3 regions of the Micromonospora aridisoli genome follow, and region 1 is predicted to be linked to each of the others. Evidence: riboswitches for the same ligand, from Rfam matches in the RefSeq annotation. Region 1 holds a riboswitch; each other region holds the start of a gene.

Region 1 (6,155 bases):
TCACGGATCATCGGCCACCACGACTCCGGTACGGGCGGATGCCGCCAGCCGGCGGGATCGGTGTTGTCCGGGGTGTGGGTCGGCACCACCAGCGTGCCGTCGGGACCCAGCGCGTCGAGTAGTGCCTGGACCACTGCGACCGGGCCGCCGCAGACCCAGCCGAGTGCCTTGAGGGAGGAGTGCACCAGCAGCACCGACCCGCGTCGCACCCCGAGCGACACCAGGTCGTCGGCGAGTGCGGCGCGCGTGCGCGGCAGATCAGTCTCGATCAGTAGACCCTACTGTCGCGGGCCGACGGTTGTCTGTGCCGGGTGAAAGGGCATCGCCCGGATCCGGGGCCGGACGGTAGGGCCAGCTCGCATCGGCACCCCTAGACTGGGTACCGCGATCGGGCCGGCCGCGCGGTCCCGGGACGAGCCGGCTCGGTCGACGGACCGATGCGTCGTCGGGCAGCCATGCGGGGTCGGGTATGAAGGACGTTCGAGTCACCCATGTCGGAGGCCCGACGGCGCTCATCGAGGTGTCCGGTTGGCGCATTCTCACCGACCCGACCTTCGACCCGCCGGGCCGCCGGTACTCGTTCGGATGGGGCACCAGCTCGCGTAAGAGGACCGGGCCGGCGCTGCGACCGGACGAGATCGGGCCGGTGGACGCGATCCTGCTCAGCCACGACCATCATGCCGACAACCTCGACGACCGGGGACGGGACCTGCTGGCCGAGGCTCCGGTCGTGGTCACCACGCGGTCCGGGGCCCGTCGTCTCGGCGGCCGGGTCCGGGGGCTGCGGGCCTGGGACGAGATGGTGCTTGAGGACGGGGACCGCCCGCACCTCAGGGTCACCGCGACGCCGTGCCGGCACGGTCCGGCGCTGAGCCGCCCCGTCGTCGGTGAGGTGATCGGATTCGCGCTGGAGTGGGCCGGTCAGGAGCACGGCGTCCTCTGGATCACCGGTGACACCGTGCTCTACCCCGGGGTGCGTGAGGTGTCGCGCCGGATGACCGTCGACACGGTGCTGCTGCACCTGGGCGCGGTGCGGTTCCCGATCACCGGCGGGCTGCACTACAGCCTCACCGCGGCCGACGCCGTGGAACTCTGCCGGCTGGTCCGGCCGCGCACCATCATCCCGGTGCACTACGAGGGCTGGTCGCATTTCTCCCAGGGTCGGCAGGCGGTCGAGCGTGCCTTCGCCGCAGCCCCGGACGGGCTCGGCGAGCGGCTGCGCTGGCTGCCGTTGCCGACAGCGCCGGCCGACTGATCCCCGGCCCCGGTCAGCCGGCGTCCTGCCGGCCGCCGATCGGTCAAGCACGGGACGGGACGGGTCGCGTACCCCCTCGGGTGTGACGATCGTTGCACGAACACGCCGGCACACCATCTGGTGTCTTGCGTTGGTGGGCGACCCATATATGGTGTCACCCGTAGCTGGTTCGGGCGCCCATCCGGGGCGGCCGAGGCAACAGGGAACCCGGTGCGAGTCCGGGACTGCCCCGCAGCGGTAAGTGGGAACGACCGCCGTCACACAGCACTGGGCCCCGGCCTGGGAAGCGACGGCCAGTAGGAGCGCGAGCACGCCCACGAGTCCGAAGACCTGCCAGCACGCCGCCCGCACTCGCGGGCGGCGGCCGTAGGCCGCGCGGGACGGCCGACGCCCTCGACGGACCGCGCCCTGCGCGCGGATCCCGTGGCGTCCTCCCGTGCGTTCGAGGCCCTTGAGCAGACGGCGCGAGGAGAGAGACGTGACGGTCGTGCGGGAGATGCCGACGTCCGACCCAGGTGTGTCGGAGCAGCGGCGGCACGTGATGCAGGTCCGCAAGCGCGACGGCGCCACGGAACCGGTGGACGTCAACAAGATCGTCCGGGCGGTGGAGCGGTGGGTGGACGACCTCGACGAGGTCGATCCACTGCGGGTGGCGACGAAGACCATCAGCGGCCTGTACGACGGTGCCACCACCGCCGAACTGGACAAACTGTCCATCCAGACGGCCGCCGAGCTGATCGGTGAGGAGCCGCAGTACTCGAAACTGGCGGCGCGGCTGCTGGCCGCCTACGTGGACAAGGAGGTCCGCGGGCAGCAGGTGGCGAGCTTCAGCCAGTCGATCCGGTACGCGCACGGCCTGGGGCTGATCGGGGACGCGACCGCGGCGTTCGTGGCCCGCAACGCGCGCAAGCTCGACGACGCGGTGGACCCGGACGGTGACCTGCGCTTCGAGTACTTCGGACTGCGCACGGTCGCGGACCGGTACCTGCTGCGGCATCCGCAGACCCGCCTGGTGGTGGAGACGCCGCAGTACTGGCTGCTGCGGGTCGCCTGCGGACTGTCGCGGACGCCGGGTGAGGCGATCGGGTTCTACCGGCTGATGTCCAGCCTGGCGTACCTGCCGAGTTCACCGACGCTGTTCAACTCGGGCACCCGGCACACCCAGATGTCGTCGTGCTTCCTGGTCGACTCGCCGCGCGACGAACTCGACTCGATCTACGAGCGTTACCACCAGGTGGCGAAGCTGTCGAAGTTCTCCGGTGGCATCGGCATCTCGTGGTCGAGGGTCCGGGGTCGTGGTGCGTTGATCCGAGGCACCAACGGCAGGTCCAACGGCATCGTGCCGTTCCTCAAGACGCTCGACGCCGGGGTGGCCGCGGTCAACCAGGGCGGCCGTCGCAAGGGCGCCGCCTGCGTGTACCTGGAGCCGTGGCACCCGGACATCGAGGAGTTCCTGGAACTGCGGGACAACACCGGCGAGGAGTCCCGGCGTACCCACAACCTGAACCTGGCCAACTGGATTCCCGACGAGTTCATGCGGCGGGTCGAGGCGGACGAGGACTGGTCGTTGATCGACCCGTCCGACGCGCCCGAGCTGCCGGACCTGTTCGGCGAGGCGTTCGACGAGGCGTACCGGGCGGCGGAGAAGAAGGCCGTCCGGACGGTCAAGGCCCGCGACCTGTACGGGCGGATGATGCGCACGCTCGCGCAGACCGGCAACGGGTGGATGACGTTCAAGGACGCGGCGAACCGGCTGTCTAACCAGACCGGCGCGCCCGGCAACACGATCCACCTGTCGAACCTGTGCACCGAGATCCTCGAGGTCAACAGCGACACCGAGACCGCGGTGTGCAACCTGGGGTCGGTCAACCTGGGCGCGCACGTCACCGCCGACGGCGTCGACTGGGACCGGCTGCGCGAGACGGTACGCACCGCGGTGGTGTTCCTCGACCGGGTCATCGACATCAACTACTACCCGGCCGAACAGACGGCGGTGTCGAACCCGCGCTGGCGTCCGGTCGGGCTCGGGCTGATGGGCCTGCAGGACGCGTTGTTCACGCTGCGGCTGCCGTTCGACTCGGCGCGGGCGCGGGAACTGTCCACCCGGGTGCAGGAGGAGATCTTCCTGACCGCGCTGGAGACCTCCGCCGGGCTCGCCGAACGTTTCGGCCCGCATCCCGCGTACGCCGAAACCCGCGCCGCGAAGGGCGAGCTGCACCCGGACCTGTGGGGCGCGGAGGTGTCGCAGCCGCAACGGTGGGCCGCCCTGCGCGAGCGGATCGCCGCCCACGGCCTGCGCAACTCGCTGCTGGTGGCGATCGCGCCGACCGCCACGATCGCGTCGATCGCCGGCTGCTACGAGTGCATCGAGCCACAGGTGTCCAACCTGTTCAAGCGCGAGACGATGTCCGGTGAGTTCCTCCAGATCAACACCTACCTGGTGGGTGAGCTGAAGGCACGCGGACTGTGGACGGCACCGGTACGTGAGCAGATCAAGCGGGCCGAAGGGTCGGTGCAGGGCATCGCCGAGCTGCCCGCGGACGTGCGGGAGCTGTTCCGCACCGCGTGGGAGCTGCCACAGCGGGCGCTGATCGATCTAGCCGCCGCCCGTGCGCCCTTCATCGACCAGTCGCAGTCGCTGAATCTGTTCCTGAGCGCTCCGACCATCGGCAAGCTCTCCTCGATGTACCTGTACGCCTGGAAATCCGGGCTCAAGACCACCTACTACCTGCGGTCGCGTCCGGCGACCCGGATCCAGCAGGCCACCGTCGCCATCAAGCCGGTCGTCGCGGTGAGCGACGACGAGGCGTTGGCCTGCTCCCTGGAGAACCCCGAGAGCTGCGAGGCGTGCCAGTGACCACTGTTTCCGAAACCAGCACCAGCGCGGGGCAGCGGCACATGCTGCTCGACCCCGGCATGGATCTCACGCTGCGGCCGATGCGCTACCCGCAGTTCTTCGACCGGTTCAAGGACGCGATCAAGAACACCTGGACGGTCGAGGAGGTCGACCTGCACTCCGACCTCGCCGACCTGGCCAGGCTGTCCCCGGCGGAGCAGCATCTGGTGTCGCGGCTCGTCGCGTTCTTCGCCACCGGCGACACCATCGTCGCCAACAACCTCGTGCTCAACCTCTATCAGCACGTCAACTCCCCGGAGGGCCGGCTCTACCTGTCCCGGCAACTGTTCGAGGAGGCGGTGCACGTCCAGTTCTACCTGAACCTCCTCGACACCTACGTGCCGGACGAGCGGGAACGGTTCGCAGCGTTCGCGGCGGTGGAGAACATCCCGTCGATCGCCCGCAAGGCCGAGTTCTGCTTCAAGTGGATCGACTCCATCTTCGAGCTGCGGGAGTTGCGGACCCGTGAGGACCGGCGGGCGTTCCTGCTGAACCTGATCTGCTTCGCCGCCTGCATCGAGGGGCTGTTCTTCTACGGCGCCTTCGCCTACGTGTACTTCCTGCGTTCCCGGGGTCTGCTGCACGGCCTGGCCTCGGGCACCAACTGGGTGTTCCGGGACGAGTCGATGCACATGGCCTTCGCCTTCGACGTGGTCGACACCGTACGCGCCGAGGAGCCGGACCTGTTCGACGCCGAGCTGCGGCGGCAGGTCCGGGAGATGCTGGCCGAGGCCGTCGAGTGCGAGGTGCAGTTCGCCGCGGACCTGCTCGAACAGGGTGTGTCCGGGCTTTCCCTGGCCGACATGCGCGAATACCTCCAGCACGTCGCCGACCGCCGGTTGGCACAGTTGGAGATCGAACCGCTGTACGGGTCGAAGAACCCGTTCGCCTTCATGGAGTTGCAGGACGTGCAGGAGCTGTCCAACTTCTTCGAGCGTCGGGTGTCGGCGTACCAGGTCGGGGTCACCGGCACGGTCGCCTTCGACGACGACTTCTGACGAGCGCTAGACGGCTGCGCGGGTGGGCCGCCGCACCGACGCCGGGCGGGCCGTGCCCGTCCGGCGTCCGGCGGCGTGGTTCACACCCGGCCGGCGATCAGGTACTGCATCCGGTGCTCGTGGTTCGGGGCGACGCCGAAGCGTCGGTCCAGCTCGAAGATCGACGTCAGCGGTGTGGTCGTCACCCCGGTGAGACCCGCCCGTTCCAGCACGGCCACGGTCTGGTTGATGGAGGTCGCCGTGGCCAGCGGCAGCGCCGCCCGCACCTGGCTGTCGTAGTGGTCGGCGAAGCTCTCCGCGGCATCGTCGAGGCCGCCGGGGAACCAGGTGCTGTCGACCACCGCGACCGTGCCGCCGGGACGCAGCAGGCGGGCCCAGTTCGCCACCGCCGTCTCGGGGTCGCGCAGCGTCCACATCAGGTAACGGCTGACGACGGCGTCGAAGCTGGCGGCGGGGAATTCCGGACGTACCGCGTCGCCGTGCCGGATGACCGGACCGCCCGGCATCCCGGCGGCGTGCCGGCGGGCCTGGGCCAGCATGCCCTCGGCGAGGTCGATGCCGGTGACCCGGTGCCCGAGGCCGGCCAGCACCATGGCGACCTGCCCGGTTCCGGTGCCGACGTCGAGCACGTCCAGCGGCGCCGGCGGCAGGGCCTCCGCCCAGATCTGCGACCAGGCCCGGGTGTCGGCGGCCAGTCGGTCGGGGCGCTGCTGGTACTCGTCGTAGCCGGGCGCGCGCCCGGTCCAGTAGGCGTTGATGCGCTCCTGCGCGCTGAGCCGATGATCCGCTCGCTCGGTCATGCGGCACTCCTCTCGACGGCGGGCTGACCGCTCGGGTGGTACAGCAGGTGGATGGCGCCGTCGAGTTCGAGGCGCTGGATGCCGATGCCGTAGACGGGTTCGAGTACGGCGGGATCGAGGACCTCGGCGGTGGTGCCGGCGGCGGCGACCCCGCCCTGGCCGAGCAGCACCAGGTCGTCGCAGTAGCGGGCGGCGAGGTTCAGGTC
Region 2 (6,155 bases), on a different contig from region 1:
GACCGGCTCAAGCCGTGGGAGGTGGTGGAGAAGCGACTGCGCGCCGTGGCCGAGGCCGACCTGGTGCTCGCGCTGTTCAACCCGCGCTCGCGCTCACGCACCGAGCAGTTGGCACGGGCCAAGGCGGTACTGCTGGAACAGAAGCCGCCGGCCACGGTCGTGGTCGTCGGGCGCGACGTCGGACGGCCCGGCGAGAGCCTCTCCGTGACGACTCTCGGCGAGCTGGAGCCGGAGACGATCGACATGAGGTGTCTCGTGCTCATCGGCGCCTCGGCCACCCGCGTCACCGACAACGGCCAGGTCTGGAGTCCTCGATTCGTGCGGTGATCAGGCGCGGGCGCGCCGCTCGCGGCCGGCCGCGTACAGAAACGACTCGCCGCCGCGGACATCTGGCGCCAGCGCCGGCCCGACGAGGATGACGGCGGCCTGGCGCAACTGTGCGGCCTCCACCTGCTCTCCGATGTCAGCCAGCGTCCCGCGCAGCACGAGTTCACCGGGCTGGGTGGCCCGGGACACCACCACGGCAGGGCAGGTCGCCCCGTAATGCTCGGCCAGCTCGGCGGCCAGCTCCCGGGTCCGGGTGATCGCCAGGTGCAGCGCCAGTGTCGCGCCGGTCGCCGCGAAAGCGGCGAGCTTCTCCCCTTCGGGCATCGCCGTCGAGCGGGCCTGGGCGCGGGTGAGCACAACGGACTGGGCCAGCTCGGGAACGGTCAGCTCGGCACCCACGATGGCGGCGGCCGCGGCGTAGGCGGGCACGCCGGGGGTGATGTCCCACGGCACCTGGGCCGCGTCGAGCCGGCGAGCCTGCTCGTGGACGGCCGAGTACAGCGACGGGTCCCCGGAACACAGTCGGACCACCTCGAGGCCTCCGGCGTGCGCCCGGATCAGCTGGGCGGTGATCTCGTCCAGGTCGAGGTGCTGGGTGTCCACCAGGCGGGCGTCCGGGCGGCAGTGTCCGAGCACTTCCGCGTCCAGATAGGTGCCCGCGTACAGGCAGACGTCGGCAGCGTTCAGTAGCCGCACGGCCCGTAGCGTGAGCAGGTCGGCGGCGCCGGGTCCGGCCCCGACGAAGTGGACGGTCATGACGCTCCCTTGGTGATGGACCATTGGCTGACCGCCCGCCCCGGCGACCAGCCGGTGAAACGGCCGAGCGGTTCGGCTCGCTCGACGTGCAGCCGTACCAGCTCGCCGCCGTGGCGGCGGTAACGCTCCAGCAGGACGGCCTCGGTCTCGGCCGTGACGCCGTGCACGACGAGCCGCCCGCCGGGACGCAACGCCGCCCAGCAGCCGTCCAGCACCCCCGGCGTCGTCGCGCCCCCACCCACGAACACCGCGTCGGGACGTCGCAGGTGCCGCAGTGCGTCGGGCGCCCTTGCCTGGACCACTTCGAGCGAGGGCACCCCGTGGCGCTGCGCGTTGGCACGAACCAGGGCGGCCCGATCGGCACGTGGCTCGATCGCGACCGCATGGGCTGTCGGCCACGCGCGCATCCACTCCACCCCGATCGACCCGCTGCCGGCACCGACATCCCACAGCAGTTGCCCGGGTGCGGACGACAGCCGCGCCAGCGCGCTGGCACGCAGGTCGCGCTTGGTGATCTGCCCGGTGTGCTCGAACGCCTCGTCCGGCAGCACTCCTCCGGTCGCCCACCCCGGCCCGGTCCCCCGGACCTGCACGGCCACGATGTTCAGCCTCGGCACACCGGCGACATTCCAGCTGCGCGCCACCGCCTCCACCCGCGACTCCGTCGGCGACCCCAGGTCCCCGAGCACGACCAGCCGCGAGTCACCCCAGCGGTGTTCCGCGAGCAACCCCGCGACGGCCGCGGGCGTCGACTCGTCACTGGACAGCACCAGCAGCCGGCGGCCTGCGGCGAGGGCCGGCACGAGCAGCCGGGTGTCCCGGCCCACCAGGCTGATCACCGTCGTGGTCTCGGCCGGCCAGCCCAGCCTCGCCCGTGCGAGAGCGACCGATGACACCGCCGGCACGACCGTCACCCGTTCGGCACCGAGGACATCCAGCAACGTCGTGCCGATGCCGGACAGAAGCGGGTCCCCCGAGGCCAGGGCGACGATCGGCGCGCGGCGGGCCGCCAACATGCCGGCGAGGCTCTCGCGGAGCGGGGTGGGCCAGACGACCCGGTCCTGCCCATTGACCGCAGGCATCGACTCGAGGTGCCGGCGGCCGCCCAGCAGGGTCGCCGCGCCGCGTACCAGTGCTCGGGCCGGTTCGGCCAGACCCACCCAACCGTCGGCTCCGAGCCCGACGACGGTGACGTGCGCGCTCATGGGGGTGAACCTTAACCCCGCGTGTTCCGGACCTGGACCCTTGCCTAGACCGACAGGACAGCGTCTAGGGTGGCTGGCGAAGGTTCGAGGTGCCCCACGGCCGACGGCTACGGGGAGAATCTGGGAAGCCGGTGAAAGTCCGGCACAGGGCCCGCTGCGGTGACCCCGGCACAGACCGGGGAAGTCCGAAGACCGGCCTCGATCCGAACCGCGACGCGACCGCGACGTGGACCGCCATGGCAGATCGAGCGGGAGCCCTACATGCCAGCGCAGTACCCTTTCTGTGCCGTCGTCGGCTCTGACGACATGACCCTCGCCCTCACCCTGGTCGCCATTGACCCGCTCATCGGCGGTGTCCTGGTCCGTGGGGAGAAGGGCACCGCCAAGACCACCACCGTCCGGGCACTGGCCCACGTGCTGCCAGCCGTCCGGGTCTTCGAGGGCGACCGTTTCTCCGTCGACCCGGACAATTCCGCAGAGCTGTCTCCCGACGGACCGTTCAAGCCGAGCGCACGAGTCGTCGAGCGCCCGGTTCGGCTCGTGGAGCTTCCGATCGGTGCCAGCGACGACCGGGTGACCGGCTCCCTTCAACTCGACGCCGCGCTGCGCGACGGTGTCGTCGCCTTCGAGCCGGGTCTGCTGGCTCGTGCCCACCGCGGCCTGCTCTACGTCGACGAGGTGAACCTGCTGCACGACCACCTGGTCGACCTGTTGCTGGACGCCGCCGCCACCGGGCGGGTAAGTGTCGAACGCGACGGCATCTCCGTCGAACACGCCTCCCGGTTCGTGCTGATCGGCACGATGAACCCCGAGGAGGGTGAGCTACGCCCGCAACTGCTGGACCGCTTCGGCCTGACCGTCGAGGTGGCCGCTCCGCGCGATCCGGCGCTGCGCGCGGAGGCCGTTCGCCGCCGGCTGGCCTTCGACGCCGACCCCGACACGTTCACCGCTGCCTGGGCGCCCGCGCAGGCACAGCTGCGCGCCCGTCTGGCCGAAGCGCAACGCTCGGTGGCTGCGGTGACGCTCGACACGGAAACGCTGACGGCGATCGGTGAGATCTGTGCCGCGTTCGACGTCGACGGGCTCCGCGCCGACCTGGTGACCGCCCGGACGGCCGCCGCACACGCCGCCTGGCAGGGACGTGACCAGGTGACCCGCGCGGATATCCGGGTGGCGGCCCGGCTTGCCCTGCCGCACCGGCGTCGACGCAACCCGTTCGACGAGCCGGGCCTGGACGAGGAACGCCTCGACCAGCTACTCGGCCGCGACGATCCCGGCCCCGAGGATGACGGCCCGGGTGACGGCCCCGGCGGGACGCGGCACGACGATCGGGCCGAACAGGCACCCGCGGACGGCACGTCAGAGTCCCTTTCGCGCTCCGCTGCCGAGCCCGGCCGGCAGGCGCCACCGGCGGATCCGGCGAGCGAGACGGTCGCCCCGGCTGGCCAGCCGGTACGCGCCCGGCTGCTCGTCGTGCACGGCACCGGGAAAGGCCAGTCCGGACGCCGCTCGCAAGCGCGTACCCCGCAGGGCCGCGTCGCCGGGGTAAAACGCGACCGGTCCACCACCGGTCGGCTTCACCTGCCCGCCACCATCGCCGCCGCCGCACCGCACCAGGTTTCCCGTGGTGGCCGCACCGCCGGACGTGGCCTCGTGCTGTCCACTGCCGACCTGCGTCGAGCCGAGACCGTCGGTCGGGAATCCAACCTCGTCCTGCTCTGTGTCGACGCGTCCGGCTCGATGGCGGCACGGCGCCGGATGGAGCAGGTCAAAGCAGCGGTCCTCGCGCTGCTGCTGGACGCCTACCGTCGTCGTGACAAGGTGGCCCTGGTGACGTTCCGCCAGCAGACCGCGGACGTCACGTTGCCGCCGACCGGCTCGGTCGACGTCGCCGCACGCCGTCTGGCCCAGCTGCCCGCCGGCGGACGAACCCCACTCGCCGAAGGCCTCGAGCAGTCGGCGGGGGTGCTGCGCCGGGAGACGCTGCGCGACCCGGTGCGCCGTGCCTTGCTCGTGGTGGTCACCGACGGGCGGGCCACGGCCGGGCCCGATGCGCTCGGGCGTGCCCATCGCAACGCCCGGCGCCTCGCCGCGTCCGGCGTGCAGAGCGTTGTCGTCGACTGCGAGACAGGCCGCTTCCGGCTCGGGTTGGCGGCTCAGCTCGCCGCCCACCTACGGGCCGAGTACGTGCCACTCGGCGAGGTGACGGCCGACGGTCTCACCGGTGTGGTGCACGCCGCGACCGCCCAGCGCGAGGCGGTGGCCTGATGCCGCAGGGAAAGCCGCTCGTCGTGCCCGAAGACGGGCTCAGCACGCGGCAGCGTCGCAACCGGCCGCTGCTCATGGTCCACACCGGAAACGGCAAGGGAAAGTCGACCGCCGCCTTCGGCCTGGCGATGCGGGCATGGAACCAGGGCTGGGATATCGGCGTCTTCCAGTTCGTCAAGTCCGCCAAGTGGCGCATCGGCGAGCAGACCGTGCTCGAACGCCTCGCCCGGCTGCACGAGGAGACCGGCGAAGGCGGCCCGGTCGAGTGGCACAAGATGGGCTCGGGCTGGTCATGGAGCCGCAAGAGCGGCACCGACGAAGACCACGCCGCCGCGGCAGCGGAGGGGTGGGCCGAAGTCAAGCGACGCATCCAGGCCGAGCGGCACCGCCTGTACGTGCTCGACGAGTTCACCTACCCGATGCAGTGGGGCTGGGTGGACGTCGACGATGTCGTCGAGACCCTGGCGAACCGCCCGGGAACCCAGCACGTGGTCGTCACAGGCCGCCACGCGGATCCACGCCTGCTGGAGGTCGCCGATCTGGTCACCGAGATGCAGCATGTGAAGCACCCGATGGACGTGGGCCAGAAGGGCCAGCGGGGCATCGAATGGTGACCCTGCCACGGGTCCTCGTGGCGGCACCGGCCTCCGGGCACGGCAAGACGACGGTCGCGACCGGGCTGATGGCCGCGCTCGCCGCCCGCGGGCACGTCGTCTCCGGCCACAAGGTGGGGCCGGACTACATCGACCCCGGTTACCACAGCCTCGCCACCGGCCGCCCCGGCCGCAATCTCGACCCCCATCTGGTCGGCCCTTCGCTCATCGTGCCCCTGCTGCTGCACGGTGCTCGGGATGCCGGCATCGCGGTCATCGAAGGCGTGATGGGTTTGTTCGACGGCCAGATCGGCGGCGACGGGTTCGCCTCGACCGCGCACGTCGCGACGCTGACCCAAACGCCGGTCGTCCTCGTCGTGGACGTCTCGCACGCCGCACGCAGCGTCGGCGCGGTCGTGCACGGCATGGCGACCTTCGAGCCCGGCGTCACGATCGCCGGCGTCGTACTCAACAAGGCCGGCTCCCCCCGCCATGCCGCCGAGGTCGCCCGGGCCGTGGATTCCATTGGCATCCCCGTCCTGGGCATCCTCCGGCGTGACCAGGGAGTCAGCGCCCCCTCACGGCACCTCGGGCTCGTTCCGGCCGCCGAACGCGACACGGCGGCCGATTCGCTCGGCCGGCTCGCTGAGCAGGTCGCGGCGCACGTGGACCTGAACGCCGTCCTGGAGATCTCGCGCACCGCACCGGGCATCGAGGCGGCACCCTGGGAACCCAGCCGGCAGGTCCGCCGCTCGTCCTGCACGGCTCCCGTGGTGGCGGTCGCGGCCGGCCGCGCGTTCACCTTCCGCTACACCGAGACCACCGAACTGCTCGAAGCGGCGGGATGCGCCATCGTCCCCTTCGATCCCGCGACTGACCCCCACCTACCCAGCGGCACTCGAGGGCTGTACCTGGGCGGTGGCTTCCCGGAGGTACACGCCGCAGCGCTGAGCGCGAACACGAGCCTGCGCGCCGAGCTGCGCCAAGCCGTGCTGGACGGCGTCCC
Region 3 (6,155 bases), on a different contig from region 1:
GACGTCGGCGTAGCGAGGGTCCTCGGCAGCTTCGAACACGGCCGACGCCATGCCGAAGATGCCGGCGTCGCCACCGGATACCACCGCGACCCGCGCACCGGCCAACGCGAGATCGAGCGCAGCCCGGGCGCGGTCCACCTCGACGCTGTTGCCGGACGCGTGCCGTACCAGCCCGGGCCGTTGCGGCACACGCTGCACGTATGGTCCGTAACCGACGACGTGGTCCACCTCGGCCAACACGTGCGAGGCCTCGGGGGAAAGCCACTCGTCCGGTCCGGGCCCCAGCCCTACCACGACGACCTCCGCGCCGGGCACCGCCCGGACCGGCTCGCGTTCGGGCCGGTCGTAGCGGGCGACGCCGGGACGCGTGTCGCCCGGCACCAGGACGATAGAGAAGTACGGGACCGTCGCGGGGTCGACGTCGGAGACGGGGAGCACCCGTTCGGCGTCCGTCGAGGCGCGTTCGACGTACCAGGAACCCTCGATGCGGCCAGCCTGCTCCAACGCTGAGCGGACCTTCGCGAACGTGCGGCCGAGCTTCATGATCACCGCGCCGTCGGTGTCGGCCAGGCGCCGTGCCAGCTCCGGCTCGGGCAGGGTGCCTGACAGCACCGTGAGCACGTCGGTCTGGCGTACCAGGGGGAGCGCGGTGGTGGCGGTGGCGGCCGCGAACGCCGGGACACCGGCGACGACGTGCGTCTGGAATTCGTCGCTCAGGCGGTCGTGCAGGTACATGAACGATCCGTAGAGCATCGGGTCACCCTCGGACAGCACGACGACGTCGCGGCCCGCGGTCAGGTGGCGACGCAGGCGCTCGGCGCACTCGAGGTAGAAGTCGGCCATCGCGCCGGCATACCCGCCCAGGTGATCGGTCGCCTGCGTCGTGACCGGGTAGACGAGGGCCTCCTCGACCACGCCGTCCGGCAGCAGGCCAGCCGCGATCCGCCGGGCGTTCGAACTCTTGCCGACGCCTTGGTGGTAGGCCACCACGTCCGCCGAGCCGATGATCCGGGCGGCCTTGAGCGTGATCAGCTCGGGATCGCCGGGGCCGACGCCGACGCCGTACAGGACGCCGCTCATTCCTGCTCCTGTGCGAGGGCGTTGAGGGCCGAGGCGGCCATCGCCGAGCCGCCGCGGCGGCCGGTGACGACGAGGTACGGCACGTCGAGGTCCGGGTCGTCGCAGGCAAGGTCGATCAGCGCCTGCTTGGCCTCGGCGGCCCCGACGAAGCCGACCGGAGTGCCGATGACCGCAGCCGGCCGCGGTGCGCCGTCGTGCAGCATCTCCAGCAGGTGGAACAGCGCGGTCGGCGCGTTGCCGAACGCGACGACGGCGCCATCGAGGTGTTCAGCCCACAGCGAGACGGCGGCGGCCGAGCGCGTGGTCGACCAGGCGCGGGCGATGCCGGGGACGCGGGCGTCACGCAGCAGGCAGCGGACCTCGTTGTCGCGCGGCAACCTGGCCCGGGTCACGCCCGATGCGACCATCTGCGCATCGGTGAGGATCGGGGCGCCCGACTGCAGCGCCGAGCGGGCCGCGGCGACCAGCGCCGGGTGGATGACCAGGTCGCGAGCCAGGTCGGTCTGCCCGCACGCGTGAATCATCCGGACCGCGACTTTCTCCGCGTCGACCGGGATGCCCGACAGGTCGGCCTCGGCGCGGATGGTCGCGAACGAATCGACGTAGATCTGCGCGCCGTCGGTCACGTAGTCGTAGCGGCGTGTGGGCGGGGCGAGGGTCATGCGTTCTCCAGGTCGGGCACGATCAGGGTGCGCCACGGCGTGACGACGACGTGCGGGGTGCCCCAGGCGACGATCTCGTTTACCAGGCGCCGGTCCAGGCCGCTGCCGGGCACGGCGAGGTGCAGCGCGTGGCGCCCGTCGTCCTGGGTGATCATGCCAAGGGTCGGCGGGCCGGTGGCCACCCGGGTGCCGGGGAGGGCCGCGACGCGGTTGCCCAGCAGGGTTTCACCGCCTGCGGGCAGCTCGTCAACATGCCACGGGGACCCCGGCTGCGTTCCGGCGGCCTCGACGAAACGAGCGGCGAGCCTCGTCAGGGCCGGCGCGGCACGGTCGAGGGCCACCACTTCGCCCCAGTCCGAGCGGCCGGCACGGATCTGGGCATGGTCAGCGTCGACGGCGACCAGACCGAGGTCGAGGTCCCGGCCGGCCACATCACCGCGCCCGTCGTCGAGGACGAACAGGAACCGGCCGGGCAGTTCGACGAGACCGGCCTCGGCGCACACCAGTTCATCGAGCTGGCGTACGACCGGCCGCAGGTCGACCCGTCCACCGACCCGTCCGGTCAGCGGAGAGACCATGATGTTGCGCACCCGCTCGTGGGACGGCGACGGGATCAAATCCGTGGACATCACCGCATCGACGACCGGGTCGGGCAGAAACCCGCCGTCGTGGTCAAAGCCCCGCAGCTGGAGGTTGGCGCGGCTGGTCAGGCGTATCGCACCGTCGCCGTGCTGCTCGGCCACGTCCGTCAGGGCCACGAGCGCGCCGGTGGGAAGGATTCCCCCCGGCAACCGTACGCGGATCAGTGCGCCGTCCTCGGCGATCCACGGCCGCAGCAGGCCCGGACACAGGTCGCGTCGGGTGCGTGGAGTCATGGCGTCATGGTGCCAGGATCCGGCTGTTTCCTGCCTGACGGCCGGGCTGCTACGGTCCTCTCGCCAGTCGAACTCAGCGATGAGCCAGGGAACCCGGTGCGAATCCGGGACTGACGCGCAGCGGTGTGGGTGACGGGCGGAGCACGACGCCACTGGACCGACCGGTCTGGGAAGGCGCTCCGTCCGGACGATCCCGAGTCCGAAGACCTGCTGGCCCTCACGGCACTCGCCGTCTGGTCTGACCGGGCTTCGCGAAACAGCCCCCGACCTCGTAAGGGGAACACGTGCGGGTACCTCCGTCCGCCGTCGAGCGGTACAACCTCATGGACCTGGCGATGGGGCAGCGGCAGCCGTGAGCGTGCTCGTCCATGTCGCGACGCTGCTGCAGGACGCCGCCCGCACCGACCAGTTGCACCGGCGTGCGCAAGCCGCCGGCGCCCAGCTGGCGTTCCTGCAAGGCGGTGACCCGACGCTGACCCACCTGCTCGATCGGCTGCACGCCGACGGCGTCCGTGCCATCCGGTTGGAGCCGGTGAGCACGGAGGAGCGTGCGGATGCGCGATCCTGGATCGGTCGGGTTGCCGGCCACTGGCACCGACAGCAGGTCGACCCGCCGGTGATCGAATTCGTCGGTCGCACCATCACCGGCGGCGAGGCGTCCCTCTCGTCACCGGCGTGGGAGCGGCCGCCGCGGTACCGGCATCACCTGTTGGTCTGTCGCGGCCCGCGGTGCAGCGCCCGCGGCGCGGACGAGACGTACCGCGAGATCCTCCGCTGCCTCGTGGTGACGGGCCTCACCGACACCGACGTCCTGATGGCACAGACCGGTTGCCTGTTCCCGTGCAACCACGGGCCGGTGGCCGTGGTGCATCCCGACGGCACCTGGTACGGCCCGGTGCGCACCGACAGCGCCGAGCGGCTGGTCCGCGAGCACCTGGGCGCCGGCCGGCCCGTCGACGACCTGCGCATCCCGAGCATGCCTGCGCCCATCGAAGGAGAAGCATGACCCGTATCGCTCTGATGTCGACTTCGGACACCGACCTGCTCTCGGCACGTGCCAGCGGGGCGGGCTACTCCTGGTTGAACCCCGCCCGGGCCACCGACGAGCGCCGCGACGCGCTCGTCGCCGACGCGGATCTCGTCGTGCTGCGAGTCCTCGGGTCACCCGAGGACGTTCGCGACCTCACCGCGCTGGTCCACGCGTCCGGCCGTCCCTGCGTGGTGCTCGGCGGTGAACGCACGCCCAACGCCGCCCTGATGGAGCTGTCGACGGTTCCGATCGGGGTGTGCGCCGAAGCTCACCGTTACCTCGCCGAGGGCGGCCCGGAGAACCTGCGGCAGATGCACGCCTTTCTCTCCGACACCGTGCTGCTGACCGGCGAGGGCTTCGATCCCCCGGCGGTGCTGCCCGAGTGGGGGGTATCCCGCAAGGCCACCGGCGACCGGCCGCGCGTCGGCATCGTGTACTACCGGGCCCATGAGGTGAGCGGCAACCGCGGCTTCGCCCACGACCTGGCCGACGCGGTCGACGCCACCGGCAAGGCCACCGGCGTCCCGCTCTTCGTGTCGTCGCTGCGCGCGGCCCCCGACGACCTGTTCGACGAGCTCGCCACCCTCGACGCGATCGTCGTCACCGTGCTCGCGGCCGGGGGCTCCAGACCCGCCACGGCCGGCGCCGGCGGGGACGACGAGTCGTGGGACGTCGAGCGGCTCCGGGCACTGGACGTCCCCGTACTGCAGGCACTCGCGTTGACCTCGACGAAGGCCGAGTGGGAGGCCTCCGACGACGGCGTCACCCCGCTGGACTCGGCCACCCAGATCGCCATCCCCGAGTTCGACGGCCGGCTGATCACCGTACCGTTCTCGTTCAAGGAGGTCGATGACGACGGCCTGCCCCGCTACGAGACCGACGCCGAGCGGTGCGCCCGGGTCGCCAACATCGCGGTGAACCACGCGCGGCTGCGGCACCTGGCGCCCGCCGAGCGCAAGGTCGCGCTCGTGCTGTCCGCCTACCCGACCAAGCACAGCCGGATCGGCAACGCCGTCGGCCTGGATACGCCCGTCTCCGCGATCCGGCTGCTGCGTCGCATGCGTGCGGCCGGCTACGACCTCGGCGCGCCCGGCGAGATCCCGGGCCTGGACCCGCTGCCGGCGGTCGAGGGCGAGGACGCAGACACCACGTCGGGCAACGCGCTGATCCACGCACTCATCGCCGCCGGTGGTCAGGACGAGGAGTGGCTCACCCAGGCTCAACTGAGCGAGTCCCACGTCCGCATCAGCCGCGAGGAGTACCTGCGCTGGACCGCGGACCTGCCCGCCGCGCTGCGCGACGCGATGACCGAGACCTGGGGTGCGCCGCCCGGCTCGCTGTTCGTCGACGACGCCGGCGACATCGTATTGGCGACCCTGCGCGCGGGCAACGTGGTGATCCTCATCCAGCCGCCGCGTGGCTTCGGGGAGAACCCGATCGCGATCTACCACGACCCGGGCATGCCACCCTCACACCATTACCTGGCCGCCTACCGCTGGCTCGAGAACGGCTTCGGCGCCGATGCGGTCGTTCACCTCGGCAAGCACGGCTCGATGGAGTGGCTACCGGGCAAGAACGCGGCGCTGTCGGCCGCCTGCGCCACCGACGCGGCCATCGGCAGCATGCCACTCATCTACCCGTTCCTGGTCAACGACCCCGGCGAGGGAGCACAGGCCAAGCGCCGCGCCCACGCCACGATCGTCGACCACCTGGTTCCGCCGATGGCACGCGCCGAGGGGTACGGCGACATCGCCAAGCTGGAGCAACTGCTCGACGAGCACGCCAACGTCGCCGCAATGGACCCGGCCAAACTCCCGGCGGTCCGCCAGCAGATCTGGACCCTCATGCAGTCCGCCCAGATGCATCGTGACCTGGGTCTGGAGGAGCGCCCCGGCGACGAGGAGTTCGACGACTTCCTGCTGCACGTCGACGGCTGGCTGTGCGAAATCAAAGACGTGCAGATCCGCGACGGGCTGCACGTCCTGGGCCAGGCACCGGTCGGCGAGGCCCGCGTCAACCTCGTGCTGGCCGTACTGCGGGCGACCCAGGTCTGGGGCGGGCAGGAGAAGGCGCTGCCCGGGCTGCGCACGGCGCTTGGCCTGACCGAGGACGCCCCACTCGCCGAGGTCGACGCGGTCGAGACCCAGGCGCGAGCCCTCGTGAGCGCGATGGAGAAGGCGGGCTGGGACGTCGCGGCCGTCGAGTCCGTGCATCAGGACCCGGTAGTGCGAAACGTCCTGCGGTTCGCCGCCGAGCAGGTAGTTCCCCGCCTGGCGGCCACGACCGACGAGCTGAGCAACGTGCTGCACGCCCTGGACGGCGGGTTCGTCCCGGCCGGCCCGTCCGGGTCCCCGTTGCGCGGCCTGGTGAACGTCCTGCCCACCGGGCGAAACTTCTACACCGTCGACCCGAGGGCGGTGCCCTCCCGACTGGCCTGGGAGACCGGCCAGGCGATGGCGGAGTCGCTCGTCGCCCGGCACCTGGCGGACACCGGTGAGCACCCTCGCT

The links. Region 1 has a riboswitch for cobalamin ahead of SM447_RS14285 (ribonucleoside-diphosphate reductase subunit alpha). Riboswitches for the same ligand answer to the same signal wherever they lie in the genome.
Region 2: it holds a riboswitch for cobalamin, as region 1 does, so the genes downstream of both, SM447_RS20610 (VWA domain-containing protein) here and SM447_RS14285 (ribonucleoside-diphosphate reductase subunit alpha) in region 1, are expected to answer to the same signal.
Region 3: it holds a riboswitch for cobalamin, as region 1 does, so the genes downstream of both, SM447_RS20580 ((2Fe-2S) ferredoxin domain-containing protein) here and SM447_RS14285 (ribonucleoside-diphosphate reductase subunit alpha) in region 1, are expected to answer to the same signal.

The regions. Positions count from the first base shown of each region.
Region 1 is NZ_JAXCFK010000005.1:499,998-506,152, reverse strand. It holds gene SM447_RS14295 (AAC(3) family N-acetyltransferase) at 1-221, opposite strand, end outside; gene SM447_RS14290 (MBL fold metallo-hydrolase) at 470-1,255, shown strand; cobalamin riboswitch at 1,404-1,607, shown strand; gene SM447_RS14285 (ribonucleoside-diphosphate reductase subunit alpha) at 1,752-4,112, shown strand; gene SM447_RS14280 (ribonucleotide-diphosphate reductase subunit beta) at 4,154-5,149, shown strand; gene SM447_RS14275 (class I SAM-dependent methyltransferase) at 5,230-5,949, opposite strand; gene SM447_RS14270 (ABC transporter ATP-binding protein) at 5,946-6,155, opposite strand, start outside.
Region 2 is NZ_JAXCFK010000009.1:285,816-291,970, forward strand. It holds gene SM447_RS20595 (precorrin-2 C(20)-methyltransferase) at 1-327, shown strand, start outside; gene cobM (precorrin-4 C(11)-methyltransferase) at 328-1,083, opposite strand; gene cbiE (precorrin-6y C5,15-methyltransferase (decarboxylating) subunit CbiE) at 1,080-2,288, opposite strand; cobalamin riboswitch at 2,359-2,503, shown strand; gene SM447_RS20610 (VWA domain-containing protein) at 2,550-4,556, shown strand; gene cobO (cob(I)yrinic acid a,c-diamide adenosyltransferase) at 4,556-5,170, shown strand; partial or broken gene SM447_RS20620 (cobyrinate a,c-diamide synthase) at 5,164-6,155, shown strand, end outside.
Region 3 is NZ_JAXCFK010000009.1:279,565-285,719, reverse strand. It holds gene SM447_RS20595 (precorrin-2 C(20)-methyltransferase) at 1-1,080, opposite strand, end outside; gene SM447_RS20590 (precorrin-8X methylmutase) at 1,077-1,706, opposite strand; gene SM447_RS20585 (sulfite reductase subunit beta) at 1,739-2,617, opposite strand; cobalamin riboswitch at 2,665-2,846, shown strand; gene SM447_RS20580 ((2Fe-2S) ferredoxin domain-containing protein) at 2,970-3,623, shown strand; gene cobN (cobaltochelatase subunit CobN) at 3,620-6,155, shown strand, end outside.